Regions from separate parts of the Cedecea sp. Ae19-4 genome, predicted to be linked through region 2. Evidence: predicted binding sites of a transcription regulator. Region 2 holds the regulator's gene; the other holds the start of a gene.
The links. Region 2 encodes PhoB, which activates phosphate uptake and scavenging genes when phosphate is short. Its sites were predicted from a motif close to CTGTCATAAAACTGNCNNAT; they were not measured.

Region 1 (16,277 bases), 2.2 Mb from region 2:
AGCGCAGGAACCAGGAGAGAGACTGCAGCGAGCTTCGCCAGGTCACGCTCACTGCCGAACAGTCAGAGTCCGGGAAAAGCGGCATAAACGTTGGCGCCTCGGTTTTATCCGCGCTTTGATCGAGCGGAGGAAGCACGCCATTGGGCGCCGTGAGACGGTTTTCAGCAATGTACTTCAGCTCTTTCACCACGTCCGAAGTGCGCTGGATGTAGCGCTGGGCCTGGTCAAAGCTGATGTTAAACTCCTGGCGAATCTCCGACTCTTTATCGTGCAGCGCGTTGACGATGTAAAACACGGAAAACAGCGCGATAAGCAGCCAGAGCAGAAGCGCCAGCGCCCTGAACAGGTAGCGCGAAATTTTAAGGGTGCTGCGAAAAGAGACGAAGTATTTCAAATTGGGCCTGAAAGTACGCGAGCGAGTGAACGGAGATGCGCTTAAGGTAGCCGCAAAACCTTTGTCCCGCAACGGCAAACAAAAAGGGCCGCCAAAGCGACCCTTTATTTACGACTATTCTGGATTATTCGTCCGCTTCATCGGCAACATCATCATCGGTATCCGCTTCAGGCGCGATATCATCGTCCCCTTCCGCCACGCTACCGTCGATGCTGTCCAGCTCTTCGTCATCCACAGGTTCGGCGACGCGCTGCAGGCCCACAACGCTTTCGTCTTCCGCAGTACGGATGAGAATAACGCCCTGGGTGTTACGCCCGACCACGCTGACTTCAGACACGCGGGTACGCACCAGCGTACCGGCATCGGTGATCATCATGATCTGGTCGGTATCCTCCACCTGCACCGCCCCAACGACGCTGCCGTTACGTTCGGTGACTTTGATAGAGATAACGCCCTGCGTTGCACGAGACTTGGTTGGATACTCGGCCGCCGCGGTGCGTTTACCGTAACCATTCTGGGTAACGGTCAGAATCGCGCCGTCACCGCGAGGAATGATCAGAGACACCACTTTGTCGTCACCGGCAAGCTTGATCCCGCGAACGCCCGTTGCGGTACGGCCCATGGTACGAACGGCGTCTTCTTTGAAGCGCACCACTTTACCTGCCGCCGAGAACAGCATGGCTTCGTCGCTACCGTTAGTTAAATCAACGCCAATCAGCTCGTCACCCTCGTTAAGGTTAACGGCGATGATGCCCGCTGAACGCGGACGGCTGAAGTCGGTCAGCGCAGTTTTCTTCACGGTACCGCTTGCGGTCGCCATGAACACGTTGATGCCTTCTGCGTACTCGCGCACCGGCAGAATCGCGGTAATACGCTCGTCCTGCTCAAGCGGCAGCAGGTTCACAATTGGACGGCCACGCGCGCCACGGCTCGCTTCCGGCAGCTGATAAACCTTCATCCAGTACAGGCGACCACGGCTGGAGAACAGCAGGATCGTGTCGTGGGTGTTGGCCACCAGCAGGCGGTCAATGAAGTCTTCTTCTTTAATACGGGCGGCCGACTTGCCTTTGCCACCGCGGCGCTGCGCTTCATAATCGGTCAGCGGCTGATACTTCACATAGCCCTGGTGAGACAGGGTGACCACCACATCTTCCTGGTTGATCAGATCTTCAATGTTGATATCTGCGGTGTTGGCGGTGATCTCGGTGCGACGGTTGTCGCCGAACTGATCGCGCATCGCTTCCAGCTCTTCGCGAATCACTTCCATCAGGCGCTCTGCGCTGCCCAGGATGTGCAGTAATTCAGCGATTTGCTCCAGCAGCTCTTTATACTCGTCGAGCAGTTTTTCGTGCTCAAGGCCGGTCAGTTTCTGCAGACGCAGATCCAGAATCGCCTGAGCCTGCTGCTCGGTGAGGAAATATTTACCGTCGCGGATGCCAAACTCTGGCTCCAGCCACTCAGGACGTGCGGCATCATCACCCGCACGCTCAAGCATTGCAGAAACGTTGCCCAGGTCCCAGGAACGGGCTACCAGGCCCGCTTTCGCTTCGGCAGCATTTGGCGAGTTACGGATAAGTTCAATGATCGGGTCGATATTCGCCAGGGCGATAGCCAACCCTTCAAGGATATGCGCGCGATCGCGGGCTTTGCGCAGTTCGAAGATGGTACGACGGGTCACCACTTCGCGGCGGTGGCGCACGAACGCAGACAGGATCTCTTTCAGGGTCATGATCTTCGGCTGACCATGGTGCAATGCCACCATGTTGATACCGAAGGAAACCTGCAGCTGAGTCTGGGAATACAGGTTATTGAGCACCACTTCGCCCACGGCGTCGCGTTTAATCTCAATAACAATACGCATACCGTCTTTATCAGACTCATCGCGCAGGGCGCTGATGCCTTCCACGCGTTTGTCTTTCACCAGCTCGGCGATTTTCTCGATCAGGCGAGCTTTGTTCACCTGATACGGAATTTCGTGAACGATAATGGTCTCGCGGCCGGTCTTCGCGTCCGCTTCTACTTCAGCACGGGCGCGAATATAAATTTTACCGCGGCCGGTGCGATACGCTTCTTCAATACCGCGGCGGCCGTTAATGATAGCGGCAGTCGGGAAATCCGGGCCTGGAATGTGTTCCATCAGCCCTTCAACGCTGATGTTCTCGTCTTCAATATAGGCGAGGCAGCCGTTGATCACTTCGGTAATGTTGTGCGGCGGAATGTTCGTCGCCATCCCGACTGCGATACCGGATGAACCGTTTACCAGCAGGTTAGGAATTTTGGTTGGCATGACGTCTGGAATTTTTTCGGTGCCGTCGTAGTTATCGACGAAATCAACCGTCTCTTTTTCCAGGTCTGCCATCAGCTCGTGGGCGATTTTCGACATACGGATTTCCGTATAACGCATCGCCGCGGCGGAGTCGCCGTCTACGGAACCGAAGTTACCCTGGCCGTCGACCAGCATGTAACGCAGGGAAAATGGCTGTGCCATACGGACGATGGTGTCATAAACCGCGGTATCACCATGAGGGTGATATTTACCGATAACGTCACCAACAACACGGGCGGATTTTTTGTATGCTTTGTTCCAGTCATTGCCCAATACGTTCATCGCGTAAAGCACGCGACGGTGTACCGGCTTAAGTCCATCGCGGACATCTGGCAGTGCGCGGCCGACAATAACCGACATCGCATAATCCAGATACGAGCTCTTTAGCTCTTCCTCAATGTTGACCGGCGTAATTTCTCTGGCAAGGTCGCTCATGTAACCGCTATCCCTCTACTGTTTTCCCGGATTCAAAGGTCGCAAATTATAACACATCCGGCCCTGTGTGGGGAAACCTCAACGCAATTGTCGGCGCTTTATTCACGCCGTTAGCCTGATATACTGCCAGCCTTAACATCTGCAAGGAGTCACCGCTGTAATGAATGCTGAAAACCAACCGGTTACGCAGAACGTCGACCACGAGGAAATCGCCAAATTTGAAGCTGTCGCTTCCCGCTGGTGGGATCTGGAAGGTGAATTTAAGCCGCTGCACCGCATCAACCCGCTGCGTTTAGGCTATATCAACCAGCGCGCCGGTGGGCTGTTCGGTAAAACCGTGCTCGACGTTGGCTGCGGCGGCGGTATTCTGGCGGAAAGCATGGCTCGTGAAGGTGCCAACGTCACCGGCCTGGATATGGGGTTTGAACCGCTGCAGGTGGCCCGCCTTCACGCACTGGAAAGCGGCGTTAAGGTGGACTATGTCCAGGAGACGGTTGAAGAACACGCGAGCAAACACGCCGGGCAGTACGACGTCGTAACCTGTATGGAAATGCTGGAGCACGTGCCTGACCCACAATCGGTGGTTCACGCCTGCGCGCGTTTAGTCAAACCCGGCGGCCACGTCTTCTTCTCTACCATTAACCGCAACGGCAAAGCCTGGCTGATGGCCGTCGTCGGCGCTGAGTATGTGATGCGCATGGTGCCGAAAGGCACGCACGATGTTAAAAAGTTTATCAAGCCCGCCGAACTCTTACGCTGGGTGGATGAAACCCCGCTGCGCGAGCGCCATATGACCGGATTACATTTCAACCCGATCACCAACGTATTCAAGCTGGGCCCAGGGGTAGATGTTAATTATATGCTGCATACTGAAGCATAAATCGGCATATCGTATAAGGATTGATTATCGATAATTGCGCCAGAACCGTTGCGCAATTATCGATGAAGTTTAAGAAATCAGCACCCGATCAAAATTTTCATTTTTTTTGCATCCCATTGACAATTCCCTCAAGCCTTATGTGACGTGGACTTACGAAAAAAGCGCTCCGCCGAACCTCATTTTATTGACGAAATCAATACTTGTACTGAACGGATTCCTTACTAGAATACTCACCATCTAGTGACCATTTTGTCACCCACCCCCTATATATAGTATTTATCCACAGAGTTAGTCACAGGCTGGCGGATGTGTATAAATCAGGGGAAAACTCATCTCACGGACAGGTAAAACTCACATGAATCAGAGTCTGCTGGTTACAAAACGCGATGGCAGCAAAGAGCGCATCAATCTGGATAAAATTCATCGGGTACTCGACTGGGCCGCTGAGGGTCTGAACAACGTCTCCGTTTCCCAGGTTGAACTGCGTTCCCATATCCAGTTTTACGACGGCATCAAGACCTCTGACATTCATGAAACCATCATCAAGGCCGCAGCTGACCTGATCTCCCGTGACGCACCGGATTATCAGTATCTCGCCGCTCGCCTGGCAATTTTCCACCTGCGTAAAAAAGCCTACGGTCAGTTTGAGCCGCCGAAGCTTTACGATCAGGTTGTGAAAATGGTTGAGATGGGTAAATACGATCGTCACCTGCTGGAAGACTACACGGAAGAAGAGTTCGAGCAGATGAACGATTTCATCGATCACTGGCGTGACATGAACTTCTCTTACGCGGCAGTGAAGCAGCTCGAAGGCAAATATCTCGTGCAGAACCGCGTTTCCGGTGAGATCTACGAAAGCGCGCAGTTCCTCTATATTCTGGTCGCCGCCTGCCTGTTCTCCGGCTACCCGCGTGAAACCCGCCTCAGCTACGTGAAACGTTTCTACGACGCGGTTTCCACCTTCAAGATTTCCCTGCCTACGCCAATCATGTCTGGCGTGCGCACCCCGACCCGTCAGTTCAGCTCCTGCGTACTGATCGAGTGCGGCGACAGCCTGGATTCCATCAACGCTACCTCCAGTGCGATCGTGAAATACGTTTCCCAGCGCGCAGGTATCGGCATCAACGCCGGCCGCATTCGTGCGCTGGGCAGCCCGATTCGCGGCGGTGAAGCGTTCCACACCGGCTGTATCCCTTTCTATAAGCACTTCCAGACGGCAGTGAAGTCCTGCTCCCAGGGCGGCGTGCGCGGCGGGGCTGCAACGCTGTTCTACCCGATGTGGCATCTGGAAGTGGAAAGCCTGCTGGTGCTAAAAAACAACCGTGGCGTGGAAGGTAACCGCGTGCGCCACATGGACTACGGCGTACAGATCAACAAGCTGATGTATACCCGCCTGCTGAAGGGCGAAGAGATCACCCTGTTCAGCCCGTCTGACGTGCCGGGACTGTATGACGCTTTCTTCGCCGATCAGGACGAGTTTGAGCGCCTGTACACCAAATACGAGAAAGACGACAGCATCCGTAAACAGCGCGTGAAAGCGGTGGAACTGTTCTCCCTGATGATGCAGGAACGCGCCTCCACCGGCCGTATCTACATCCAGAACGTTGACCACTGCAACACCCACAGCCCGTTCGACCCGGCGATTGCCCCGGTGCGCCAGTCCAACCTGTGCCTGGAAATCGCCCTGCCGACCAAACCGCTGGACGACGTCAACGACGAGAACGGCGAAATCGCCCTGTGTACGCTGTCTGCGTTCAACCTTGGCGTGATTGAAAGCCTGGACGATCTGGAAGAGATGGCTGTGCTGGCTGTGCGCGCACTGGACGCTCTGCTCGACTACCAGGATTACCCAATTCTGGCGGCAAAACGCGGCGCAATGGGTCGTCGTACCCTGGGTATCGGCGTGATTAACTTTGCCTATTATCTGGCGAAGCACGGCGTGCGTTACTCCGACGGCAGCGCAAATAACCTGACGCACAAGACTTTCGAAGCCATTCAGTACTACCTGCTGAAAGCGTCAAACGAACTGGCGAAAGAGCAAGGTGCCTGCCCGTGGTTCAACGAAACCACCTACGCAAAAGGCATTCTGCCAATCGACACCTACAAGAAAGACCTGGATGCTATCAGCAACGAACCGCTGCATCTGGACTGGGAAGGTCTGCGTGAGTCCATCCAAACTCACGGCCTGCGCAACTCCACGCTTTCTGCCCTGATGCCGTCTGAGACCTCATCGCAGATCTCCAACGCCACCAACGGCATCGAGCCACCGCGCGGCCACATCAGCATTAAAGCGTCGAAAGACGGGATCCTGCGCCAGGTTGTGCCGGATTATGAAGCGCTGAAAAACAATTACGAGCTGCTGTGGGAAATGCCGAGCAACGATGGCTATCTGCAGCTGGTTGGCCTGATGCAGAAGTTTATCGACCAGTCGATCTCTGCCAACACCAACTATGACCCAACGCGCTTCCCGTCAGGCAAAGTGCCAATGCAGCAGCTGCTGAAGGATCTGCTCACCGCCTATAAATTCGGCGTGAAGACCCTGTACTATCAAAACACCCGTGACGGCGCGGAAGACACTCAGGATGACCTGGCGCCTTCCATCCAGGACGATGGCTGCGAAAGTGGCGCATGTAAGATTTAACGCTTAATCCCCTCTTACGAGGGGATTTTTCCGACGTATTACAGGATTTAACCTCATGGCTTACACTACTTTTTCACAGACGAAAAACGATCAGCTCGCCGAGCCTATGTTCTTTGGCCAGTCGGTTAACGTGGCGCGCTACGACCAGCAGAAATACGACATCTTCGAAAAGCTGATTGAAAAGCAGCTCTCCTTCTTCTGGCGCCCGGAAGAAGTGGACGTCTCCCGCGACCGCATCGACTTCCAGGCGCTGCCGGAGCATGAGAAACACATCTTCATCAGCAACCTGAAGTACCAGACGCTGCTGGACTCCATCCAGGGCCGCAGCCCGAACGTCGCGCTGTTGCCGCTGATCTCCATTCCTGAGCTGGAAACGTGGGTTGAAACCTGGGCGTTTAGCGAGACCATTCACTCTCGTTCTTACACCCACATCATCCGCAACATCGTGAACGATCCGGCGATCGTCTTTGACGACATCGTCACCAACCAGGAAATCCTCAAGCGCGCCAAAGACATCTCTGGCTACTATGACGACCTGATTGAGATGACCAGCTACTGGCACCTGTTGGGCGAAGGCACACACAACGTGAACGGCAAAACCGTCACCGTGAACCTGCGTGCGCTGAAGCGTCAGTTGTACCTCTGCCTGATGAGCGTTAACGCCCTGGAAGCGATTCGCTTCTATGTGAGCTTCGCCTGTTCCTTCGCCTTCGCCGAACGCGAGCTGATGGAAGGTAACGCCAAAATCATCAAGCTGATCGCCCGTGACGAAGCCCTGCACCTGACCGGCACCCAGCATATGCTGAACCTGATGCGCAGCGGTGAAGACGATCCGGAAATGGCGGAAATCGCCGTTGAATGCCGCCAGGAATGCTACGACCTGTTCGTGCTGGCCGCCCAGCAGGAAAAAGAGTGGGCCGACTACCTGTTCCGCGACGGCTCGATGATTGGCCTGAACAAAGACATCCTTTGCCAGTATGTGGAGTACATCACCAACATCCGCATGCAGGCCGTGGGCCTTGACCTGCCGTTCCAGACTCGCTCCAACCCGATTCCATGGATCAACGCATGGCTGGTGTCCGACAACGTCCAGGTTGCGCCGCAGGAAGTGGAAGTCAGCTCCTACCTGGTGGGCCAGATTGACTCGGAAGTCGATACCGACGATCTGAGCAACTTCCAGCTGTAAACAATGGGCCGCATTACGCTCAGCATTACCGGCGCGCAGTTGATGAGCGAAGAAGAACACCCTTCGCTACTGGCGGCGCTGGAGTCACACAAAGTCTGCGTAGAGTATCAGTGCCGGGAAGGCTATTGCGGTTCATGCCGCACTAAGCTGCTGGCGGGGGAAGTTCAGTGGCTGACCGAGCCGCTGGCATTTATCCAGCCCGGTGAAATTCTCCCCTGCTGCTGCAAAGCACGGGGAGATATCGAACTCGAGATGTAGTGATGTAAAAAAGGCCGCAAATGCGGCCTTTTTCATTAGCGATTACGGCTTATTAAGAAACCGTACGGCTTTGTCCGGGAAGTCGGTAAACAGCCCATCTACGCCCGCCTGGTTATACAGCACGTCGTACAGCTGATTCACATCGCTCACGTAGTCCGGCAACGCGTCCGCCCTCACCGTATAAGGATGCACGGTCAATTTGTTGGCGTGTGCTTCGGTCACCATATCGGTGAGCCTCACGTTCCCTTTGGTTGACGCCTTCTCCACCAGCATATGGTAGTCCGGGCCAATGCCGTCGGCATACTCGGCAATCTGCTTCATCGCGCCCGGCTTAAACATCCAGTCGTAACTGTAGTTCACCCACTTGCCGTCCGGCTGTTTTTCCTGAGTCTCATTCCAGTCGGTATAGGCGATAAGCTGCACCAGGTTAAGGTTCATGCCCATCTTCGGCTCAAGCTCGTTTTTAATGCGCTTCAGCTCGGCGGCGTCAAAGCACTGAAGATAGATCTTGTCCTGCTTGCCGGTGTAGCCGTACTGCTTCAGTACCTCAAGGGTTTTTGCCGCGATATCTTTGCCTTCCTGATGGTGGAACCACGGCGCTTTTATCTCAGGATAGATACCGATGTTTTTCCCGGTGGAATGATTCAGCCCCTGAACAAACTCGATCTCTTCTTCAAAGGTGTGCACCCGGAAGTCGGATTTGCCCATCGGAAAACGCCCCGGATAAGTTTGCACCTGCTTGCCGTTAACGATATCGAAGCCCTCGGTGAACTTCAGGGACTTAATTTCCGCCAGCGTAAAGTCGATGGCGTAGTAGCGCCCGTCTTTGCGCGCCCGATCCGGGAAACGCTTCGCGACGTCGGTCACCCTGTCCAGATAGTGGTCATGCAGCACCACCAGCCTGTCGTCTTTGGTCATCACCAGGTCTTGCTCAAGGTAATCCGCGCCCTGGGCATAGGCCATCGCTTTTGCCGGTAACGTATGCTCAGGCAGATAGCCGCTGGCGCCCCGGTGGGCAATCACGATTTTGTCCGTGGTCTGGGCGAAGACGCTGCTGGTCGCCACCAGCACCACGCCCGCCAGTAAAGATTTTGCCATCAGTTTCATGATGCTCTCCTTAGCCGTTTTTCAGCATTTTTTCATCGTGGTGTTTGCGCTCGCCAATCATCACCACAATCAGCAACAGCACGGCCAAAATACTGCCGCCAATCATCACGATAAAGCCGCCGTCCCAGCCGAAGAAGTCCACGGTGTAGCCGACAATCGCGCTGGCCGCGACCGAGCCGCCCAGGTAACCAAACAGGCCGGTAAAGCCCGCTGCCGTCCCTGCCGCTTTCTTAGGTGCAAGCTCAAGCGCATGCAGGCCAATCAGCATTACCGGGCCGTAAATCAGGAAGCCGATAACAATCATACAGGCCATATCCACACCCGGATTACCCGGCGGGTTGAGCCAGTAAACCACGGTAGCAATCGTCACCAACACCATGAAGAACACGCCTGTCGCGCCGCGGTTACCTTTAAATACCTTATCCGACATCCAGCCGCACAGCAGCGTGCCTGGAATACCCGCGTATTCATAAAGGAAGTAGGCCCACGAGGATTTATCCAGCGCGAAGTGTTTTACTTCTTTCAGGTAAGTTGGCGACCAGTCCAGGATGCCGTAACGCAGCAAATAGACAAACACGTTGGCAATGGCGATGTACCACAGCAGACGGTTCGGGAAGACGTACTTCATGAAGATCTGCTTAGCCGTCAGCTCTTCTTCCGCTTTCTCGCTGTAATCGTCCGGGTAGTCGTTTTTGTACTCTTCAATCGGCGGCAGGCCGCAGGATTGAGGCGTGTCGCGCATCAAGCCGAAGGCAATAATGGCCACAATAATGGCGGCGAAAGCGGGCATGTATAGCGCCGCATGCCAGTCGTTAAACCACGCCATCCCCAGCAGGAACAGCAGCGGAGGAATACCGCCCCCGACGTTATGGGCGCAGTTCCAGACGGAAACAATGCCTCCACGCTCCTTCTGCGACCACCAGTGCACCATGGTGCGCCCGCACGGCGGCCATCCCATGCCCTGGAACCAGCCGCAGGCGAACAGCAGCACAAACATGACTGCGATGCTGGACGTTGCCCAGGGCACAAAGCCCATAAACAGCATCACGGCGGCGGCAAGAATCAGCCCGGCGGGTAGAAATACGCGCGGATTCGAGCGGTCAGAGACCGAGCCCATGATGAATTTCGAAAATCCGTAGGCGATCGAAATCCCTGAAAGCGCAAAACCGAGATCGCCTCGGGAGAAGCCCTGCTCCACCAGATACGGCATCGCAAGGGTAAAGTTTTTCCTTACCAGATAGTAAGCGGCATAACCGAAGAAGATACCCATGAAAATTTGCCAGCGCAGGCGGCGATAGGTCGGATCTATCTGCTCCTCTGGCAAACGCGTCTTATGCGCGGCGGGTTTGAAGATACTTAACATACGAGCCTCCGTGGCGTTGATGTTCAGCGGGAGCAAGCGGCTCCTGCCAAATGTTCTTTTGCGAGCGCATGGTAGTTATCCGGGCGCGTATTTACTGTGAAACATCGCACACAATGTTACATTTTTATTACAGAAAGGCGAAATGGTGCATATTTTCACTAATTATTTTCGTTTATTGCTCGAATTTGCTCGCAATCAAACATTCCACACTTTCTTTGTGGCTGAATAACGGTAAATAAAAAGGGGTAAAGGAGCACCATGTGAGCAGAGAAGCGGACGTGATTATCATCGGTGGAGGGGCAACCGGTGCCGGCATAGCGCGAGACTGCTCCCGCCGCGGGCTGAAAGTACTGCTGCTTGAGCGTCACGACATCGCAACCGGTGCCACAGGCCGCAATCACGGCCTGCTTCACAGCGGCTCACGCTATGCGGTCACCGATGGGGAATCCGCCAAAGAGTGCATCGAAGAAAACCGCATTCTGCGGCGTATTGCCCGCCACTGTATCGAGCCCACGGATGGCCTGTTTATCACCCTGCCGGAAGATGATCTGGCGTTTCAAAGCGGGTTTATCGCCGCCTGTCGCCAGGCCGGTATTCCTGCAGAAGCGTTGGATCCCCGAGAGGCATTACGGCTTGAGCCGTCCGCCAACCCATCGCTTCTCGGCGCGGTTCGTGTCCCGGATGGCACGGTCGACCCATTCCGCCTCACCGCCGCTAACATGCTTGATGCCAAAGAACACGGCGCAGAAGTGCTGACGGGCTGCGAGATCACCGGGCTGATTCGCGAAGGCTCACGCGTTTGCGGCGTGCGAGTCTTCAACCACCTTACCCGCCAGGCAGGCGAGTTTAGTGCACCAATGGTGGTAAACGCCGCAGGGATCTGGGGGCAGCACATCGCAGAATACGCCGATCTAAGCGTAAAAATGTTCCCGGCCAAAGGGGCGTTACTGATCCTCGGGCACCGCATCAACAACATGGTCATCAACCGCTGCCGTAAACCAGCAGACGCCGATATTCTGGTCCCCGGCGATACCATTTCGCTTATTGGCACCACCTCCACGCATATCGACTACGACCAAATCGACAATATGTGCGTCACACCGGATGAAGTGGACACGCTGATTCGTGAAGGGGAAAAGCTGGCACCGGTGCTTGGCCGAACCCGTATTCTTCGGGCCTACGCTGGCGTCAGGCCTCTGGTTGCCAGCGACAACGATCCCACCGGGCGCAGCGTCAGCCGTGGAATTGTGCTGCTGGATCACGGGAAACGCGACGGCATGGACGGCTTCATCACCATTACCGGCGGCAAACTGATGACCTATCGTCTGATGGCGGAGTGGGCAACGGATCTGGTTTGCGAGCGTTTAGGGAATACCACCCCCTGTTCCACCGCCTCGGCGTCGCTGCCGGGCTCCGAACATACGGCAGAACAAACGCTGGGGAAAGTTATCTCCTTGCCACCGACAATTCGCGGTTCCGCCGTCTGGCGGCACGGCGACCGCGCAACGCGGCTGCTGAATAACAGCCGACTCAGCAACAGCCTGGTGTGCGAATGCGAAGCCGTCACCACCGGCGAAGTGCGCTATGCCATTGATGCCCTCGGCGTAAAAAACCTGGGAGATTTGCGCCGCAGAACGCGCGTTGGCATGGGCACCTGTCAGGGCGAGCTGTGCGCCTGCCGGGCAGCCGGTCTCCTGCAACGCTTCCAGCTCACTACGCCTGCACAATCGCTGGAGCAACTCTCTCACTTCCTCAACGAACGCTGGAAGGGCGTTCGCCCTGTCGCCTGGGGAAATGCATTGCGAGAAAGCGAATTTACCGCCTGGATTTATCAGGGACTATGCGGTCTGGACAACGGAGAACAGGGATGAAATTTGACACGATTATCATCGGCAGCGGCCTGGCCGGGCTGACAGCTGGCATAAAACTGGCGGAAAGCGGCCAGCGCTGCGCCATCGTCAGCCGCGGGCAAAGCGCGCTGCACTTCTCTTCTGGTTCGTTGGATTTGCTTTCAACGTTACCGGACGGCACTCCCGTTCACCAGCCAGAGACGGCGCTGGAAAATCTGGCGGAGCAAGCGCCTCAGCATCCTTACAGCCTGATGGGCAAAGAGCGCGTGCTGGCGCTCGCTGCAGAGAGTGAGCAACTGCTGGCCAGGGCTGGCATTCCGCTGGTGGGTCATCATCGCCAAAATCACCTCAGAATCACGCCGCTGGGCAAGCAAAGGGCCAGCTGGCTCAGCCCGCCGGAAGTGCCGCAGGCGCCGTTGCCCTGGCAAAAAGTGACGGTCATTAATATTGCTGGCTTCCTGGATTTTCAGGCAGAGCTGGTGGCGGGTTCACTGTCTGCCGCCGGCTGTAACGTGCACGTCGCCGAGCTCACCCTGCCCGTACTGGATGTCTTACGTAACAACCCAAGCGAGTTTCGCGCCGTGAACATCACCCGGGTGCTGGATCTGCCGGAAAACCTTCCGGCGCTGGTGGATGAACTCAGGCTGCTGCTGGGCAGCGGCGAGGCTATGATTCTGCCCGCTTGCCTGAACCTGGAAGCACGAACGGTGGCCGCCGTGGAGCAAGCCCTCGGCGTGCCGGTAAAACTCCTGCCAACGCTGCCGCCTTCGGTGCTTGGGATGAGGCTACACAATGCGCTCCGCCGCCGTTTTCAGACCCTGGGCGGGCTTATTATGCCCGGAGATACCGTAACCGGCGCTCAGCTTGAACAAGGGCGTATCAATGCCCTGTTCACCAAAAATCATCGTGAAGTGCCGCTGCGGACCCGGCATGTCATCCTGGCCAGCGGCAGCTTTTTCAGCGGCGGGCTGGAGGCTACCCGGCAACATGTCATCGAGCCCATCTTCGGGCTGGACGTGAACATCGAGGCCGAGCGAGCCGCCTGGAGCAAAACAGATTTCTTTACGCCGCAGCCCTGGCTGCAATTTGGGCTAACCGTGAATAACCACTTCCAGCCGTTCCATCACGGGGAATACACCAAAAATCTCTACGCTATTGGCTCGGTGCTGGGGGGCTTTGATCCTATTCATCAGGGATGCGGAGCCGGCGTATCGATGCTCACGGCGCTCTGTGTGGCCAATCAAATCCTTGTTGCCGCGGAGGCTTGCCATGAACCTGCTTGATGAAACCAGCTTTGAAAGCTGTATTAAATGCACGGTCTGCACCACGGCTTGCCCGGTAAGCCGCGTTCGCCCGGAATATCCGGGGCCAAAACAGGCCGGGCCCGACGGAGAAAGGTTGCGCCTGAAAGATCCCTCCCTGTACGACGACGCGCTGAAGTACTGCACCAACTGCAAGCGCTGCGAAGTCTCCTGCCCGTCCGAAGTCAACATTGGCGATATCATCCAGCGGGCGCGGGCCAGATATGGCGAACATAAACCTTCGCTGCGCGATGCTGTTCTCAGTCATACGGATTTACTCGGTACGCTCTCCACGCCTTTCGCCCCGCTGATCAACGCCACGACCGGTTTGAAGCCCGTACGCAAGCTGCTGGATAAAACCCTCAAAATTGATTCCCACCGCGAGTTGCCCAAATATTCCTTCGGCACATTTCGCCAGTGGTATCGGCGCCAGGCCGCGCACCAGGCCAGCTTCCCGCAGCAGGTTGCTTTCTTCCACGGCTGCTTCGTGAACTACAACCATCCGCAGCTCGGCAAAGACATGGTCAAAGTGCTTAACGCGATGGGCATCGGCGTCCAGCTGTTGCAAAGAGAAAAATGCTGCGGCGTGCCGCTTATTGCCAACGGCTTTATCGAAAAGGCAAAGAAACAGGCAAGGGTAAACGCCAGCTCGCTGGAAGAGGCCGTCATGCAGCGCGGGCTGCCGGTTATTGCGACCTCGTCAACCTGTACCTTCACGCTGCGCGATGAATATCCGCATATTCTTGGTATCGACACGGCCCCGGTTCGCGAGCAGATTGAACTCGCCACGCGTTATATCTGGAAACTGCTGGAAGAGGATGGCAGAACGCTGCCGTTAAAAAACACGCCGCTGCGTATCGCCTATCATACGCCTTGCCATATGGAGAAAATGGGCTGGACGCTCTATTCCATTGAGCTGTTGCGCCGCATTCCCGGCGTGGAACTGGTGATGCTGGACTCCCAGTGCTGCGGCATTGCCGGGACCTATGGGTTTAAAAAGGAAAATTACCCGACTTCCCAGCAAATTGGCGCCCCGCTGTTCCAGCAAATAGAAGAGAGTGGCGTAGACCTGGTGGTGACGGACTGCGAAACCTGTAAATGGCAGATAGAAATGTCGACCAGCAAACGCTGCGAGCACCCGATCACGCTACTTGCTCGGGCGCTCGCCTGAAGGTTAAAGGCTGACTGACTCTACGACCTTAATCCAGCCGTGTTCGCTTTCCAGCGGCTGGCCGTTGAACCAGCGGCGCAGCACGTTCAGCGCCATCATGGCGCAAACTTCCTGGCGTATTGCCAGCGCGTGGCGGCTGGTGCCAAACTTCACGGCCAGGCCAAAAGTGCCGTCTGGCGTGGAGATCGCAAAATTTATCTGCTGATCTTCTTCGCCCGAAATCACCAGGGCCAGATCGCTCTGTTGATTCAGGCACCATTCTGCGCTGGACGCTAATGCTTCAGCCAATGTTTCAGGTGCCTGCGGTAAAACGCGGCTCGCCCGGAGCACGGCCTGCGCCCGGTTTAACTGCAGCGTCAGCAGGCCTCCGGTGAACTGTTCGCTCACGGCCAGAGTCAGGGAGCGTTCGCCCAGGCGGCGCGCTATTTGTGCTGGAAGCCCTTCGGTGCCCTCAAAAATCAGACTCTCACCTGCCACGCGGCGGACTTCCGGCCAGACGGCCTCCATCGCTTCACGCTGGCCGGCCGGGCCGGTAAGTTTAAGCTCAATGATCGGCATCGATGAGCGATAGCCCATCACCACGCCCTTCGGCAGCGCCAGCGGATCAAGCGATTGCGCCAGCTCGCTCTCTGAGCGTCCAAAAGTCGTTAAACGCAGGCATATCGGCGGTTCAGGGAGGGTAAAACGTTCACGCAGCCGGGGCATGATTTGTTTGTCCACCATAGCCTTAAACTCTGACGGTACGCCGGGAGTGAAAAACATCAGGCAGCGGTTTAAGGTCAATGCAAAGCCGCAGGCGGTGCCGACGGGATTGTCGATCATTTCACTGTTAGCCGGGATTTGCGCCTGCTTGCGGTTACTCGGCGCCATCACACGCCCGCGCTCGGCAAAAAACTGCTCCATATAGGTTAACCATTCCGCGTGCTCGACCAGCTCAACGCCCGCCGCCGTCGCCGCCGCCAGCGCGCTTAAATCATCGCTGGTTGGTCCCAGGCCGCCGTTAACAATCAGCACATCCGCTTCGTGGCTGCGCTCTTTCAGCACGGCAACCAGGTCAGGCAGACTGTCGCCGACCGTATTGCGGCGCGACATGGGTAAACCCTGGTGAAAGAAATAGTCGGCAAGCCAGGCCGCATTGGTATCGGTAATTTGCCCGTACAGCACTTCGTCGCCGGTGGACAGCATTTCTACTTTTAACATCTTTTACTCCGCAGCAGGGGAACGCCCCACTATAGCGCAGGCACCAAAGAACGGCAGACATAAAAAACGCGGCTAAAAGCCGCGCTTAGACTACTGACCAACCTCTGGGCATAGAAAAAACGCCAAAGGATTCGTCAAAAAACGGAAAATCAATTCATTGATTTT
Region 2 (16,277 bases):
CCCTTGATAGCCTCTTCCGGCACGCTGAAGTAGTCCTGAGACAGCACAACCAGGTCAGCCAGTTGCCCCGCCTGAATCCGCCCTTTCTTGCCCTGCTCGTTAGAGAACCAGGCGCTGCCTGCGGTCCATAGCTCAAGGGCGACATCGCGGGACATACGGTTATTCTCGTCGTACATCTGCATACCGCCCACAGTGCGCCCGGACACCAGCCAGTAAAGCGCCGTCCACGGGTTGTAGCTCGCCACGCGCGTGGCGTCGGTGCCTAACCCCACGGGCACACCTGCGGCTAGCATTTTCGCCACCGGCGGCGTTTGTTTCACCGCCTCAATCCCGTAGCGCTCCGCATAGTATTCGCCCTGGAAAGCCATGCGGTGCTGAACCGCAATCCCACCGCCCAGCGCCTTAACCCGGTCGATATTGCGTTCGGTAATCGTCTCTGCATGGTCAAACAGCCAGTGCAGACCGTTGAACGGAATATCGCGATTGACCTTTTCGAACACGTCCAGCATGCGGCTGATGGACTCGTTGTAGGTGGCATGCAGCCGGAACGGCCAGCGGTGTTCAACCAGATGGCGCACCACACGCTCCAGCTCCTGTTCCATGCCGTCCGGCAAATCCGGGCGTGGCTGCAGGAAGTCTTCAAAGTCTGCAGCCGAGAACACCAGCATTTCACCGGCCCCGTTGGCGCGGTAGAAGTCGGTGCCCTGCCCCGGCGTCAGCATGTCGGTCCATTTTTCAAAATCTTCCAGCTCATGCTGAGGGCGCTGGGTAAACAGGTTATAGGCAATGCGCACCGTCATCTGCTTTTTACTGTGCAGCTCGTCGATAACCTGGTAATCCTCAGGGTAGTTCTGGAAACCACCGCCCGCGTCAATCGCGCTGGCCACGCCCAGGCGGTTCAGCTCTCGCATAAACTGCCGCGTTGAGTTCACCTGCATCTCCAGCGGCAGTTTCGGCCCTTTTGCCAGCGTGGAATAAAGGATCATCGCGTTAGGCTTCGCCACCAGCATTCCGGTCGGATTCCCGTTGCCGTCACGGACAATCTCGCCACCCGGCGGGTTTGGCGTCTCTTTGGTATAGCCCACCGCTTTCAGCGCGGCGCGGTTGAGCAAAGCTCTGTCGTACAGATGCAGAACGAATACCGGCGTATCGGGCGCGGCCTCGTTAAGTTCTTCGATGGTAGGCATGCGGCGTTCGGCAAACTGGAACTCTGTCCAGCCCCCCACCACGCGTACCCACTGCGGAGACGGCGTGCGCAGCGCCTGTTCTTTTAGCATGCGCAGGGCATCGGCCAGCGAAGGCACGCCTTCCCAGCGCAGCTCAAGGTTGTAGTTCAGCCCGCCGCGAATCAGGTGCAGGTGCGAATCGTTCAGGCCGGGGATCACCGTGTGGCCTTTCAAATCGACGACCTGGCTACCTTCTCCGGCAAAGCTCATCGCATAGGCGGTGCTGCCCGCCGCCAGAATTTTACCGTCTTTAATCGCTACCGCTTCGGCAAGCGGATTCTCTTTATCCAGCGTGTGAAACTGGCCATGAGTCAAAATCAGTGAGGCATGTTGAGACATAATCAGGGACTCCTGAGAAATCATGCTTTTTTTAGCCAACCGGCAAACAGCTTCGTCACCATCGGCATCCAGAGCCAGACCACCAGCGCTACCACGCAGGCATCGTTAAGCAAGTGCCCGGGAAGCGTGCCGCGTAAACCTGGGAACAACATGCCCGTCACCCACGGCACAAGGTTGGTACTGGGGAAGATAACGAGCAGCGTGATCAGGAACTGCTTCCACTGCGGCGGGCGTTTCACCGTCGCACTTTCCGGGGTAAACCAGAAGGCCGTTTCGGTGTGCACCTGCACTTTGTCGTCATCGGCAAGAGAGGATTTGATCTCTGCCACAAGGCGATGGCGTTCAGGGGAGTCAGTCCAGGCATTGAGATGCTCGAGCGTGTCGAAGCGAATCACCACGTTATAGGTGTCGTTCCCGGCCGTGGGGCGAATAACATGCACCCCAAGGTGACCGGGGAAACGAGCGGCGGTCGGCATGATCTTTTCCAGCCATTGTTCGTAGCGAGCGGCCTCGCCTGGCCGGATTGCGTGGGTGATCACCAGCGTAACGGTATTGTTGTCGGCCATGCCGCAATTCCTGAGTCAAAATGGGGAGGAAAAACGGAGCGGCGAACCCGCCCCGACTGTGATCCATCAGGCTTTACGTTCTGGGGCGCCGTGAACCATCGTATAAGCGTAGTCGACGCCCATGCCATAAGCCCCGCTGTGCTCACGAACCAGGTTCATCACTGCGTCATAAGTTTCTTTGCGTGACCAGTCGCGCTGGTACTCCAGCAGAACCTGCTGCCAGGTCACCGGCACGGCACCGGCCTGCACCATCCGGTCAATGGCGCGTTCGTGGGCATCCACAGAAGTCCCGCCGGAAGTGTCGGTCACCACATACACTTCAAAGCCTTCTTCCAGCGCCATCAGCGCCGGGAAGGTCAGGCACACTTCGGTCCACAGCGCTGAAATAATCAGTTTTTTACGGCCCGTCGCCTTCACCGCCTCAACAAAGGCTTTATCTTCCCAGGAGTTCATGGAAGTACGCTCAATGGGCTTAATGTCAGGATGAACAGCTAATAATTCAGGCCAGATATAGCCGCTGAAGCTTTTGGTTTCGACGGAGGTATAAATCGTCGGCACCTTAAATATTTGGCCCGCCTTTGCCAGCGCCACGGTGTTATTTTTCAGGGTCTGGCGATCGATATTCGCCACGCCGAAAGCCATTTGCGGCTGGTGATCGATAAAAATAAGGGTGGAGTTAGTTGGGTCAATCAGTTCACGAATAGACATTTTATTCCCTCAGCTATCAATGAGTTATTAAGGTATCCATCTCTGGATGACGCCTTTATTTTCTGCATACAGCCGCAGGGTTGATAGCCGGAATTTTCTAACGTCTTATTTAATTTTTTGGTGATAGACTTTTGCAAGGCCAAAGCCCGAACGGATTATCACTATGCGCGTAAATTTAGATGTGCTGCTCATTCTTGATGCCTTAGATAAGCACGGCAGTTTTGCCGCCGCCGCTGAATCGCTGTTTAAAACGCCTGCGGCGCTGAGTTATATGGTGCAGAAGCTAGAAAACGATCTGAATATTAAACTTCTGGATCGCTCAGGCCATCGGGCAAAATTTACCGACACCGGCAGGATTGTGCTGGAAAAAGGGCGGATGGTGCTCAGCGCCGCGAAGGATCTGGAAAGCCAGGCTTTGCGCTCCACCTCCGGCTGGGAAAAAACGCTGACCATTGCGCTGGACGGTTCATTTCCCTTCCACCTGCTGCTGCCGTTGATGGAGGAGTTCTACGCTCTCGACCAGCAAACCACGCTTAATTTTACCCACCATACGCTGGCAGGAGCCTGGGAAGAGCTGACCCACAACGGCGCGAACATTATTCTCGGCGCCATTAACGAGCCGCCGACGTCATCCGAATACGCCTACAAGATGCTGGGCACGCTGGACAACGTGTTTGTCGTCTCCCCCAAGCACGCGCTGGCAAAAGCGGAACATGTGCTTTCCAGTGACGAAGTTTGCCGCCATCGTGCGGCCATCATTGGCGATACGGCACGTTACTGCCAGCCAATCAACACCAATTACATTGAAGAGCAAGAACGCGTGGTGGTGTTCGACTTCCCTAGCAAGGTCGCTATTTTAGTCTCGGGCCTGGCCTGCGGATTTTTACCCCGCCACATCGCCCAGCCACTCCTTAACAGCGGCAAATTAATTGAAAAACCAGTTGTATCGTTCCGCCAGACGGACGTGACCTACATCGGCTGGCATAACCGGGGTGAAGGCCTGGCCGCACGCTGGTGGCGAGAAAAGATCATTGAAGGGGATTTGGTCAACGCCCTTTATCAGCCCCCGGCGGAGAGCTAAACCTCTCCCCGCCGGGTTACCGACCTAAAGACTGCGCCAGACCGCGGCGCTGACGGCAGGCAAGCTCAGCTCGCGGTTATTGAGCGCCGCCTCGCCTTCGATCTGCGTCCAGGCTCTGCCGCTCAGCAAGGCATCCCACGGGAGCGTGGCCTGAACCTCGCTGCCGCGATTGATGGCCACCAGAACACGTTCGTTTTGATAAGCACGCACGAACACGACGACGTCCTGCTCAGCGTAGATGACCCGGCAACCACCGTGACGAAGCGCCCGGCTTTGTTTGCGCAGCTTGCCGAGCCGCTGATAAAGCGCCAGCAGATCTAAATCCTGATCCTGTTTCTGCCACGGGAAAGGCTTGCGGCAGAAAGGATCGTTGTTGCCATCCAGCCCCACCTCATCGCCGTAATAGATACAGGGCACGCCGGGCCAGGCGTACAGCCAGATGACGGCCAGCGGCAAGCGGGCAACATCTTTACCAAGAATCGACTTAAAACGGGCGGTATCGTGGCTGTCGAGCTGGTTAAACATGCGCAGCTGCTGCTGATGGGAAAGTGCCGAGCGGTACTCTTCCATCCATGCTATACAGGTTTGGGCGTCAATATCCTGCGGCTCGTAAGAGATATCGGTGTTTGCCAAAAATCCCCACAGCGGGAAAGTAAAACCGCGATAGTTCATGGCGGCATCTTCGGCATCGGCCTGCAGCCACTGCCGGGCATCGCCAAAGTGCTCGCCGAGGACGTAAGCATTCTGTTTGGTTTCTTTTGCCGCCTGGGTAATGCCGCTGACGTGCAGAAGATTATTTTTCGCCCCGCCTTCCTCTCCCAGCATATGCACTACGTCCAGCCGCCAGCCGTCAATGCCCCAGGGCTCCCGCAGCCAGTGCCGCACAATGCTTTGCTCGCCGCGATAGATCTCATCCACCAGCGTGGCCGAGCGATAATCCAGCTTAGGCAGGCTGGAATAGCCCAACCAGTCCAGCGCCAACCCTTCGTCAGAAAAGCTGTACCAGTCGCGCCACGGAGACTGTGGGTGATGGCAGGCGCCATTCTCACCGTTCTGATGCCTGTCAAACCAGCCGTGCGTATCGCCGCTGTGGTTAAAAACGCCGTCCAGCATCAGCTTCATCCCCTGCCGGCGCGTATTTTCCCTCAGCCGCAGGAAAGCGGCATTACCGCCAAACTGCTCGTCTACCTGCCGGTAATCCTGAGTGTCGTACTTATGCACGCTGGGCGCGGTAAAAATAGGGTTCAGATAAAGTGCCGTCACGCCGAGCTTTTTCAGGTACGGCAGCTTTTCACTGATCCCGTCCAGATCGCCGCCGTAAAACGTCGATCCTCCGGCTTCCCCGGTTAAAGGCTCATGCCACTCCCGGCGGACGATATCCCGCCCGGCCGCATGATGAAAATAAACGTTATCCTGCACCGGCTGGCGATTAGCCCCGCGCGCAAAACGATCCGGGAAGATCTGATAGAACACCTGGTCCTGCACCCAATCCGGGCCGTCATCCGGCGTATCAAAAGCGAACTGTTCCAGCCGGGCCGGCGGCGTTTTTTGGAAGCCCTGAGGTGTGTACCAGCGCTGCCTGTCCTGCCAGAGTAGCTTAAAGCTGTAGCGACGGCGCGGCTGCCCTTCGGCGGTATCGAGGGTGACTTTCCAGGCAACAACGCCCTCAAGGGGAGCCTGTTTCTGGCGCACCATGACCAGAGAAATCTCTTCGTTATCTTTTTCGCCACGCAGAATCACTTTTTCCGGCAGGTCGTCCCCCGCCAGCCACAGGGTAATGACAAGGCTGCGTTCCCGCGTCTGGATAAACGGCGCCACCGGCAGGTGCCAGGCATTCAACATAGTAACTTTCCCATCGCTTAAAAATGACGCCACCTTGCCACAGCATAAGGCTTTATCACTCATCATTCCGGGTTAATTTGGGGGAGGACAGGAGGGGTGGAGACGGGAGAAATTATTCCCCTCACCCCGGCCCTCTCCCCAAAGGGGCGAGGGGGGGAAAACGAATGAGGAGAACACTATTTATTCCCTATCCCTGCCAGGCAAAAGGAAATGAGGCAGCAGAGAACGCTATTAATTCCCTCGCCCTCACAGGCAAAAGGAAAAGCAGTACCAGAGAACGCTATTAATTCCCTCGCCCTTCCAGGGAGAGGGTCAGGGTGAGGGTAAAACCAGATACCGCGTTCTAACCGAATCAGCCACTACACTGGCAACGACTGCGCCTTAACCCGGCGCTTAACAACCCAGCCAATAAGCAGCAGCGCAATCCAGCCGCAGCCCACGTACAGCGAAATACGGGTATCCGGGTGGTAACCAATCAGCCCGATAATAAACACCAGGAACACCAGGCCCACGACGGTCGTCGCTACGCCACCGGGGATCGGGAATTTCAGCGCTTTCGCCTCTTCCGGCGACAGGCGGCGGCGGAAGGCAATCTGCGACAGCAGGATCATTATCCAGACCCAAACGGTGGCGAACGTTGCCAGCGACGCAATCACCAGGAAGACGTTTTCCGGCATGATGTAGTTCAGGTAAACCGCCAGCAGCAGCGCGCAGGCCATCACCACAACGGTGACCCACGGAATACCGTTGCGGGAAGTCCTGGCGAAGATTTTAGGCGCGCTACCCTGCTCGGCCATGCCGTGCAGCATGCGGCCCACGCCAAACACATCGCTGTTAATCGCCGAGAGCGAAGCTGTGATAACCACAAAGTTCAGAATACCGGCTGCAGCGGTAATGCCCATATGCTGGAAGGTCATCACAAACGGACTGCCTTCGGTGCCCACCTGGTTCCAGGGATAAATGGACATGATGACAAACAGCGTCCCCACGTAGAACACCAGAATACGCAGCGGCACGGAGTTTATTGCGCGCGGAATGGATTTCTGCGGATCTTTCGCTTCGCCTGCGGTGATGCCGATAATCTCAATCCCGCCGTAGGCAAACATCACCATCTGCAGAGACATGATCATGCCCAGCCAGCCGTTGCTGAAGAAGCCACCGTTGCTCCACAGGTTGTGGATACCGGTCGCCTGGCCGCCGTTGCCAATCCCCCACACGATAATGCCGATCCCGGCAATAATCATGATGATGATGGTGGCGACTTTAAAGAATGAGAACCAGAACTCCAGCTCGCCGAACACCTTCACGCTCATCAGGTTGATGGCGCAGATAATCAGCACCACACTCAGCACCCAGACCCAGTGCGGCACCGCCGGGAACCAGATACCCATGTAGATCCCGAACGCGGTCACGTCGGCGATGGCAACAATCAAAATCTCAAAGCAGTAGGTCCAGCCGGTAATATAGCCAGCCAGCGGCCCAAGGTTGTCCTGAGCATAGCGAGAAAACGAGCTGGCAGCGGGATTGTGCACCGACATTTCGCCCAGCGCGCGCATAATAATATAGGCCGCCACGCCGCCGATGATATACGCCAGCAGAACGCTCGGCCCCGCCATTTTGATGGCGTCCGCCGAACCGTAAAACAGCCCTGTGCCAATCGCCGACCCCAGCGCCATAAATCGAATGTGCCGGGTGCTCAAACCGCGCTTGAGCTTGTTGGTGTTTTCCATGAATCCAGGTTCCACGCTTTACAATAAAAAAACCACGGAGGACGACTCCGTGGTTACTTAGCAATCAAAAAATTAGTGGGCGGCGGAGGTGACCTGACGCCCCGCTGCTTTGTCCCAGATAGCGGTGATCACCACCATCGCAACGGTCGGCAGCAGCCAGGCAAGTCCCTGATCCGCCAGCGGCAGTTTCGCCGCCCAGCCAGGCAGCATGTCGCTGATGGCCGATGCCTTAATGCCGTCAATCATACCAAACAGCAGGCTTATCAGCATCGCCGGGGCAATAACGCGGGTGGAGTTGTTCCACCACGGACGGGTGAAGCTCAGCACCACCAGGGCAATACAAGGTGGATAGATTGCCGTCAGTACCGGGATCGAAATCTGAATCAGGTGGCTCAGGCCCAGGTTAGATACCACCATCGAGAACAGGCCGAGGATAAACACCAGCGAGCGGTAAGAGAGCGGCAGATACTGGCTAAAGAACTCCGCGCAGGCACAGGTCAGGCCCACGGCGGTAACCAGACAAGCCAGGAAGATCAGCGCCGCCAGGAAGAAGCTACCGGCCCCGCCAAAGGTATGCGCCACATAAGCGTGCAGAATAGCCGCGCCGTTGGCTTTCTGATCGACCAGGTTCGCGCTATCGGAACCGAGGTGGAACAGTGCCAGGTAGATAACCGTCAGGCCGATACCGGCAATCAGGCCAGCCCAAATCGTGTAGCGGGTCAGCAGGCGAGATTCGGTCACACCGCGAGAGCGCGCGGCATTCACGATAACAATCCCGAACACCAGCGAAGCCAGCGTGTCCATCGTCAGGTAGCCGTTCACGAAGCCGTTAGAAAACGCCGCGTTCTGGTAGGCTTCAGTCGCCGTGCTCAGGCCACCGGCTGGCCACAGCACCGCCCCGGCCGCCAGGATCAGCAGCGCGATGATTTTCACCGGCGCCAGCACGTGGCCCACGGTGTCCAGCAGCTTACCCGGATAAAGAGAAATCCCGATCACCAGCGCAAAGTACACCAGGCTGTAAATAAACAGCGGCATATCGCCCATACCGGTCAGCGGAGCAATTCCCACTTCAAAGGAAACGGTGGTGGTACGCGGCGTGGCAAACAGCGGCCCTACGGCCAGGTAGCAGACGGTCGCCAGCAAAATACCGGCGCGGCGGCCAATCGGCGAGCTAAGGCTGTCAATACCGCCGCCGACGCGGGCAATCGCCACGATAGTCAGAACGGGTAAACCTACCGCCGTGACCAGGAAGCCAAGCGCCGCCGTCCAGACGTGCTCGCCAGCCTGTAAGCCAACCATAGGAGGGAAAATAATGTTGCCCGCGCCGACAAACAGCGCAAAGGTCATAAAGCCCAGAGCGATGATGTCACGAGATTTCAAATGATAGGTCATAAAATAAAGCAGCCTGTGGATGTGTGGTGTTGAAAATGCTCAAATTTTTAAACCGACGTTCAGTCCAAATAACGTTCGGTAAAAACGCGGTTATTACCGGTAACGACAGCGGAATATGCTTCTCCGGATCGGTGGCGAAGAATAGTTAGTCGAATTACCACGCAATTTCAGTCGGTCTGGTAATAACAGGGGGGCAATTAAAACGCTTATAGCGTTTGAAGACAAGAAGGGATCGGGAAACCAGAAATATATCCTTTAAAAATACGCATAACCAGTGAATAAAGTTGATTATACGCTTTTGTTATGGCTTATCATGCGGACAAAAAAGCATCAATTCGATATTCATCTCTTAACGAGTGGTGAAAATACAAACAAAAAGGCCAGAAAACTGGCCTGTGGAAAGTGTACTTGACGGTTGCGGTGAATTAATGTGCAGCCACCGCTGACTCAGGAGCGATTAAGCGCTCGGGCAGGATGAACGAAAACGTCGAGCCCTGCCCCGGTACGCTTTCGATATCCAGCCGCGCATCATGATGGCTAAGGGCATGCTTCACGATGGCCAGCCCAAGCCCGCTGCCTCCGGTCTGCCGGGAACGCGCTTTGTCTACTCGGTAGAAACGCTCCGTCAGGCGCGGAATGTGCTCGGCGGAGATCCCCGGCCCGGTATCCTTAACGCTGAACGCTACGCCGTGAGGCAGCCTGCGCCAGGTGACGGTGATGTGCGTCCCGGCAGGCGTGTGATTCACCGCGTTATACACCAGGTTAGAGATCGCGCTGCGCAGCTGCTCTTCGTTACCGTAAACCTGCAGCCCTGGCTCAACGTTAAAAGTGAGCGTTTGCTTCTGCTGGCTCAACGTCTGCGCCTCTCGTTCCACCACGCGCAGCATCAGCGGCACGTCGATTTTCTCATTCATCGACAGCGTGGGCGCGGCTTCGATGCGCGACAGCGTTAACAATTGCCTCACCAGCCCTTCCATGCGTGAAGTTTGCTCGCGCATGGTATGCAGGGCTTTATCCCGCAACGGCCCTTCCAGAGCCTGATCCTGCATCATCTCCAGGTAACCCTGTAACACGGTCAGCGGCGTGCGCAGCTCATGGCTAACGTTGGCAAAGAAATTGCGGCGAGCGCCTTCAAGCTGGTGCATCTGCGTGACGTCTCGCGCCACCATCAGCCACTGCCCGTCGGCGTAGGGCATCACGCGGAACTCAAGATGACGGCCATTGTTGAGTATCAGCGTCAGCGGGCGACCAAACTGCTGCTTCGCCACGTATTGTGAGAATTCAGGGTAACGCAGCAGGTTGAGGATATTTTGGCCGCTGTCGTCAGGCCAGCGCAGGCCAAGCAGCTGTTGCGCCAGGCCGTTACACCAAAAAATGGTGCCTTCTTCGGTGGTCAGCACCACCGCATCGGGCAGCGATTCGGCTCCGCTTCGGAAGCGTTTGATCAGGTTGCCCAACTCTTTGCGGCGCTTTTTATTACGCAGCTGCATCTGGTGCAGCCCGTACAGCAGAGGTTCCCAGCTTCCCCGCCCGGGCGGCGGGGTCATGCTGCGGTCAACCCACAGCCACCAGGAAAGACGAAGTAAATTCCAGAAATGCCAGCTTAACAGGGCGGTCACCGCCGCCAGTAAAAACCACGGCAGGTGGCCAAAAATCAATCCGAGAATTGCCGCTGGCATACAACAGAGCACCAGCTCCAGTACCAGCCTTTTCCATGACAGCCGTTCCAGCACGCGTCACGCTCCTGTCAGCATATTAAAAACGGGTTGAAAAACGATAACCCGTGCCGCGAACTGTTTGCACCATTTTGTCATGACCACTTGTTTCCAACGCTTTACGCAGGCGACGAATATGCACGTCTACGGTACGGTCTTCAACGTAAACGTTCGTTCCCCACACGTTATTGAGCAGCTGTTCACGGCTGTAAACGCGCTCCGGGTGGGTCATAAAGAAGTGTAACAGCTTAAATTCAGTTGGCCCCATGTCGAGCGGATCTTCGCCGGTCATCACGCGGTGTGAGGACGGGTCCAGGCTCAGCCCCTGCATCTCAATCACTTCTTCCACCGCCATCGGGGAAATACGGCGCATCACCGCTTTAATACGCGCCACCAGCTCTTTAGGCGAGAACGGCTTAGTGATGTAATCATCGGCACCGACTTCAAGGCCACGCACGCGATCTTCTTCTTCGCCACGCGCGGTCAGCATCATCACCGGAATTTCGCGGGTCAGCGCTTCACGTTTCAGGTGCTTGATAAACTGGATCCCGGAACCGCCTGGCAGCATCCAGTCCAGCAGGATCAGGTCGGGGAAAGGTTCAATCAGCAGGTTAACCGCGCTGTCATAATCTTCCGCCTCTACCGACTGGAAGCCATTTTGCTCGAGCACAAAGCTCACCATTTCACGAATCGGAGCTTCATCTTCTACGACTAAAATGCGTCTCGCCATGATTTACCCTGTTGAAAAGAGACCATCTCTTATTAATTGTGCGCCAGTATGCGTCAGATTTGTGACAGATTTATGAAAAAGATGACGGCAAGATATTTCACCTTTTTGAATTATGACAGCCATGGATTTTTACTGGCGGTTACGCTGCCAGCTCAATAGCTTATAATCGGTAATTCGCCTCTTTGCCATGGGACAGGTTATGCGCATTCTCCACACATCAGACTGGCACCTCGGCCAAAACTTCTATACCAAAAGCCGGGCCTCTGAACATCAGGCCTTTCTCGACTGGCTATTAAACGCCGCGGTCGAGCATCAGGTGGATGCGATCCTCGTCGCGGGAGATATCTTTGACACCGGCTCGCCGCCGAGCTACGCCCGTGAAATGTATAACCGTTTTGTCGTGCAGCTGCAGAGCACCGGCTGCCAGCTCGTGGTGCTGGCGGGGAATCACGATTCCGTAGCTACCCTGAATGAATCCCGGGAGCTGCTGGCCTGCCTGAACACCCGAGTCATTGCCAGCGCCCGCCATAACAAAGACGAACAGGCGCTGCTGCTCAATCAAAAAGACGGCACGCCGGGGGCGATACTCTGCCCTATTCCTTTCCTGCGTCCTCGCGACATTCAAAGCAGCCAGGCGGGGCTGTCCAGCCATGAAAAACAGCGCTCTTTAATGGAAGCCATCAGCGAACATTATCAGCAATGTTATGCCGCCGCCGTGGCGCTTCGCGGTGACCAGCCGCTGCCGATAATTGCCACCGGGCACCTGACCACGGTAGGCGTCACGAAATCCGATGCGGTGCGTGACATTTATATTGGCACGCTGGATGCCTTCCCGGCGCAGCACTTCCCGCCCGCCGACTACATTGCGCTCGGGCACATTCATCGCGCGCAAAAAATTGGCGGCACGGAGCATATTCGCTACAGCGGCTCGCCGATTCCGCTGAGCTTCGACGAAACCGGCAAAGCAAAAACCGTTTTTCTGGTGACATTCAGCGGCGGAGCGCTAACCAGCGTCGAGCCTCTGGAAGTCCCCATCAGCCAGCCGCTGGCCATCGTGAAAGGGTCGCTGAGTGAAATCGAGCGGCAGCTAGAGCAGTGGCGAAACGCGCCTGCTGAACCCAAAGTCTGGCTGGATATCGAAATCGCCACCGACGAATATCTGCACGACATGCAGCGCCAGGTGCAGGCGCTCACAGACGATTTGCCGGTTGAAGTTGTTCTGCTGCGCCGCAGCCGCGAACAGCGCGAGCGGGTGATTGCCAGCCAGCATAAAGAGACGCTGAGCGAGTTAAGCGTTGAAGAAGTTTTTGAGCGGCGGCTGAGTCAGGAAGAAACCAGCGAGGAGCGCGCCGCCAGGCTAAGAACGCTGTTTGCCCAAACCCTTTCAGATTTGCACCAGCGGGAGGAACAGGCATGAAGATCCTCAGCCTGCGTTTAAAAAACATTAACGCCCTGAAAGGCGAGTGGAAAATTGATTTCACCCAGGAGCCTTTCGCCAGCAACGGGCTGTTTGCCATCACCGGCCCCACGGGCGCGGGCAAAACCACCCTGCTGGATGCCATTTGCCTCGCGCTGTACCACAAGACACCGCGCCTCAGCACCGTGTCGCAGTCGCAAAATGACTTGATGACCCGCGACACCGCAGAATGCCTGGCCGAAGTCGAGTTTGAGGTAAAAGGTACGGGCTATCGCGCCTTCTGGAGCCAGAACCGCGCCCGCAACGCGGCAAACGGCAACCTTCAGGCGCCGCGCGTGGAGCTGGCTCAAATCAGCGACGGCAAAATCCTGGCGGATAAAATCAAAGACAAGCTGGAGATTATCGCCGCGCTCACCGGGCTGGACTACGACCGTTTCACCCGCTCAATGATGCTCTCCCAGGGGCAGTTCGCCGCCTTTTTAAACGCCGATGCCAACGACCGCGCCTCGCTGCTTGAAGAGCTGACCGGCACGGAGATTTACGGCACCGTTTCCGCCGCGGTGTTTGAAAATCATAAGCAAATCAAAAGCCGCCTTGAAAACCTGCTGGCTCAGGCTTCCGGCGTCGCGCTACTAACCGCTGAGCAGCAACAGCAGCTTACCGAGAGTTTGCAGGCGCTCACTCTGGAAGAGAAAAAGCTTTCCGTGGAGCACCAACAGCAGCAGCAGCACCAGCAATGGCTCGCTCAGCTAACCCGGCTTTCTGCCGACAAAGCCCAAAAGCAGCAGGCGCTGGGCACAGCCAGTCAGGCGGTCAAAGACGCAGAGCCCATGCTGGCGAAACTGACCCGAGCTTTGCCCGCCGAAAAACTTCGCCCTGACTGGCAGCGGCTGCAGGAAAAGCAGCAGTCGCTGAAGCAAAACAGCGAGGCGGCGGAGAAAGTGAATACCCGCTTACAGCAGCTTTCCGTCCGCCGGCAGCAAACCCGAATGCTGGCCGCCGAACAGGCTCAGCGGCTGAAGAGAGAAGCTCAGCAGGTCGAAGACTGGCTAGCGGCGAATGACCGTTATCGACTTTGGTCTGCCGAACTGACGGGCTGGCGCATGGCATTCACGCAGCAGCAGCGCGACGAAAAACAGCTTACTGAGCTAAAGCAGGCGCTCGAGGCCAGTCGGCAAAAGCTGCATGCGCTGCCGGAGCCAAAGCTTAGCCTTTCTCCTGATGAAGTGAGCGCTCATTTACAGCGGATGCTGGCAACCCGGCCTGCTCGCCAACTGTTGGCTACTTTGCAGCCGCAGTTTGCCACGCTGGAGAAACGCAAAACCGAGCAACAGCGCGAGCTTGTCGAGCTGGAGAAACAGATTGCCGAGCGAGACGTTGACCTGGGGCAAAAGCGCCAGCAGTACAAAGACAAACGCCAGCACGAAGCGGATCTGGAAAAAGTCGTCGAACAGGAAAAGCGCATCCAAAGCCTTGAAGCCGAGCGCGCACGCCTGCAGCCTGACTCGCCGTGTCCGCTTTGCGGCTCAACCCAACACCCGGCTGTAGAGGCGTATAAGGCTCTCGAACCTGGGGAGAACCAACAGCGCCTGGCCGCCCTTAAGCAAGAAGTGGCTAAACTCGCAGAGCTTGGCTTTGCCCTTAAAGGTCAGCTTGATACCCAGCGCCAGCAGCGCGAAAAACTGGCGCAGGCCAGCAGCACCATTGAGGCAGAGGAAACGTCGCTCTCGGCCCGCTGGCAGCAGCAGTGTGCGGAACTTGCCATCGCTTTAACGCCTCAGGACGATCTCAGCGCCTGGCTTGACGAGCAGGAACAGCGCGAGCTGCAGCTGCGGCAGCTTGGCGAGCGGCAGGCGCTGGAGGCGCAATATCAACGCGACAGCCAGCAGCATGAAAAACTGAAAGCAGACTACCTGGCACAGCGCGCGTCGCTGCAAGCGGGGCTGAAGCAGGCCGGTCTCCAGCATCCTGAGCCTGGCGAAGAGCAAACCTGGCTGGAAGCTCGCCAAAGGGAATCTCAGCAATGGCAGCACCAGCAGGACAAACTGCCGCAGCTTCACCAGCAGCTCTCCGCTCTCGGCATGTTGCTCTCAACCCTTGCGGACGATGGCTCCGCCCCGCAGCCGCTGGATGAACACGAGCATCAGGCGGCGCTGCAAAACTGGCAAGCGCTGCATAACGATTGCAACCTGCTGGAAGGTCAGCGCCAGTCTCTGCAGGAGCAACTGAAGCAAAGCGAAGAAGAAAGCACGGCGGCTCAAACGCAGTTCAGGAATGCGCTTTTGGCCAGCCAGTTCAGCGACGAAGCCGATTTCCGCCGCGCTCTGCTGGAAGAAGCCGAGCGCCTTGAGCTGGAACAGCGTAAACAGCTTCTGGAACGCCAGCATCAACAGCAGGTCACTCTGCTGGAACAGGCGGAAAGTGCGTTGACCCAACACTTATCGGCGCGGCCAGAAAATCTGCATGAAGAAACAGATCCTGGCGCACTGGAGGCGAAAATCACGGCGCTGGCCCTCCAACTGCGTGAGAATGCTTCACAACAGGGTCAAATTACCCAGCAGCTGCGGCACGACGAGGAAAACCGCGTTCGCCAGCAAACGCTGATGCAGGAAATAAAAGCCTGTGAAGCGCAGGCGGAAGACTGGGGCTACCTCAACGCGCTTATCGGTTCCAAAGAAGGGGATAAATTCCGCAAATTTGCGCAAGGCCTGACGCTGGATAACCTCGTCTGGCTGGCAAACAATCAGCTCAATCGCCTGCACGGGCGCTACTTGTTACAGCGTAAAGACAGCGAAGCGCTTGAATTACAGGTGGTCGATACCTGGCAGGCCGATGCGGTACGTGACACCCGCACGCTTTCCGGCGGCGAAAGCTTCCTGGTAAGCCTGGCGCTGGCGCTGGCGTTATCCGACCTGGTCAGCCATAAAACCCGGATTGATTCCCTGTTCCTGGATGAAGGTTTTGGCACCCTGGACGCGCAGACGCTGGATACCGCACTCGACGCGCTGGATACGCTGAACGCCAGCGGCAAAACCATCGGCGTGATCAGTCACGTTGAGGCGATGAAGGAGCGGATCCCGGTGCAGATTAAGGTGAAGAAGATTAACGGGTTAGGTGTCAGCCGGCTGGATAAGGCTTTCGCGGTGGAGTGATCCTTGCCAGGCTCTCACCAGAGGGAACGCTCTTTAAGTCACAAGTACGCTTATGAAGGAACGGTTAAGGTTCCGTTCACTTCCAGTTCGGTTTCATATGTCACCACCGCATCGGTGAACGTCTCAGGGGAATCACCGTCATTCCCCTGAGAACCCGGACTCCCGGCGAAATAAATCGACCGCTGAAGCGGCAGACCTCCGTTTTATCTCCCAGTCCTGGGCCGGCTGAGATGCGTTCCCGACGCTCTCAGCCTCCGGCCGTTCCCGACGTCCGGACCCTGGCCAGTCGGAGAGAAAACGAAGGCGATTTAAGCCTGAACCGTGTTTCGCTTTAAACCCGGTACTAGCTTCAACTACGCTGTCGCTTCTGGTTTTTCCC

Region 1: the regulator PhoB is predicted to act here: its motif matches at 10,704-10,723, upstream of glpT (glycerol-3-phosphate transporter).

What each region holds. Positions count from the first base shown of each region.
Region 1 covers NZ_JBCHWG010000001.1:2,370,481-2,386,757, forward strand. The annotation lists gene rcsC (two-component system sensor histidine kinase RcsC) at 1-394, opposite strand, end outside; gene gyrA (DNA topoisomerase (ATP-hydrolyzing) subunit A) at 519-3,155, opposite strand; gene ubiG (bifunctional 2-polyprenyl-6-hydroxyphenol methylase/3-demethylubiquinol 3-O-methyltransferase UbiG) at 3,316-4,035, shown strand; gene nrdA (class 1a ribonucleoside-diphosphate reductase subunit alpha) at 4,391-6,676, shown strand; gene nrdB (class Ia ribonucleoside-diphosphate reductase subunit beta) at 6,732-7,862, shown strand; gene yfaE (class I ribonucleotide reductase maintenance protein YfaE) at 7,866-8,120, shown strand; gene glpQ (glycerophosphodiester phosphodiesterase) at 8,163-9,227, opposite strand; gene glpT (glycerol-3-phosphate transporter) at 9,238-10,590, opposite strand; partial or broken gene glpA (anaerobic glycerol-3-phosphate dehydrogenase subunit A) at 10,851-12,468, shown strand; gene glpB (glycerol-3-phosphate dehydrogenase subunit GlpB) at 12,458-13,723, shown strand; gene glpC (anaerobic glycerol-3-phosphate dehydrogenase subunit GlpC) at 13,710-14,912, shown strand; gene AAIE02_RS11265 (nicotinamide mononucleotide deamidase-related protein YfaY) at 14,916-16,112, opposite strand.
Region 2 covers NZ_JBCHWG010000001.1:218,155-234,431, reverse strand. The annotation lists gene AAIE02_RS01040 (amidohydrolase) at 1-1,565, opposite strand, end outside; gene AAIE02_RS01035 (antibiotic biosynthesis monooxygenase) at 1,586-2,131, opposite strand; gene AAIE02_RS01030 (hydrolase) at 2,198-2,839, opposite strand; gene AAIE02_RS01025 (LysR family transcriptional regulator) at 3,003-3,920, shown strand; gene malZ (maltodextrin glucosidase) at 3,945-5,762, opposite strand; gene proY (proline-specific permease ProY) at 6,122-7,492, opposite strand; gene brnQ (branched-chain amino acid transporter carrier protein BrnQ) at 7,565-8,884, opposite strand; gene phoR (phosphate regulon sensor histidine kinase PhoR) at 9,310-10,617, opposite strand; gene phoB (phosphate response regulator transcription factor PhoB) at 10,640-11,329, opposite strand; gene sbcD (exonuclease subunit SbcD) at 11,529-12,746, shown strand; gene sbcC (exonuclease subunit SbcC) at 12,743-15,898, shown strand.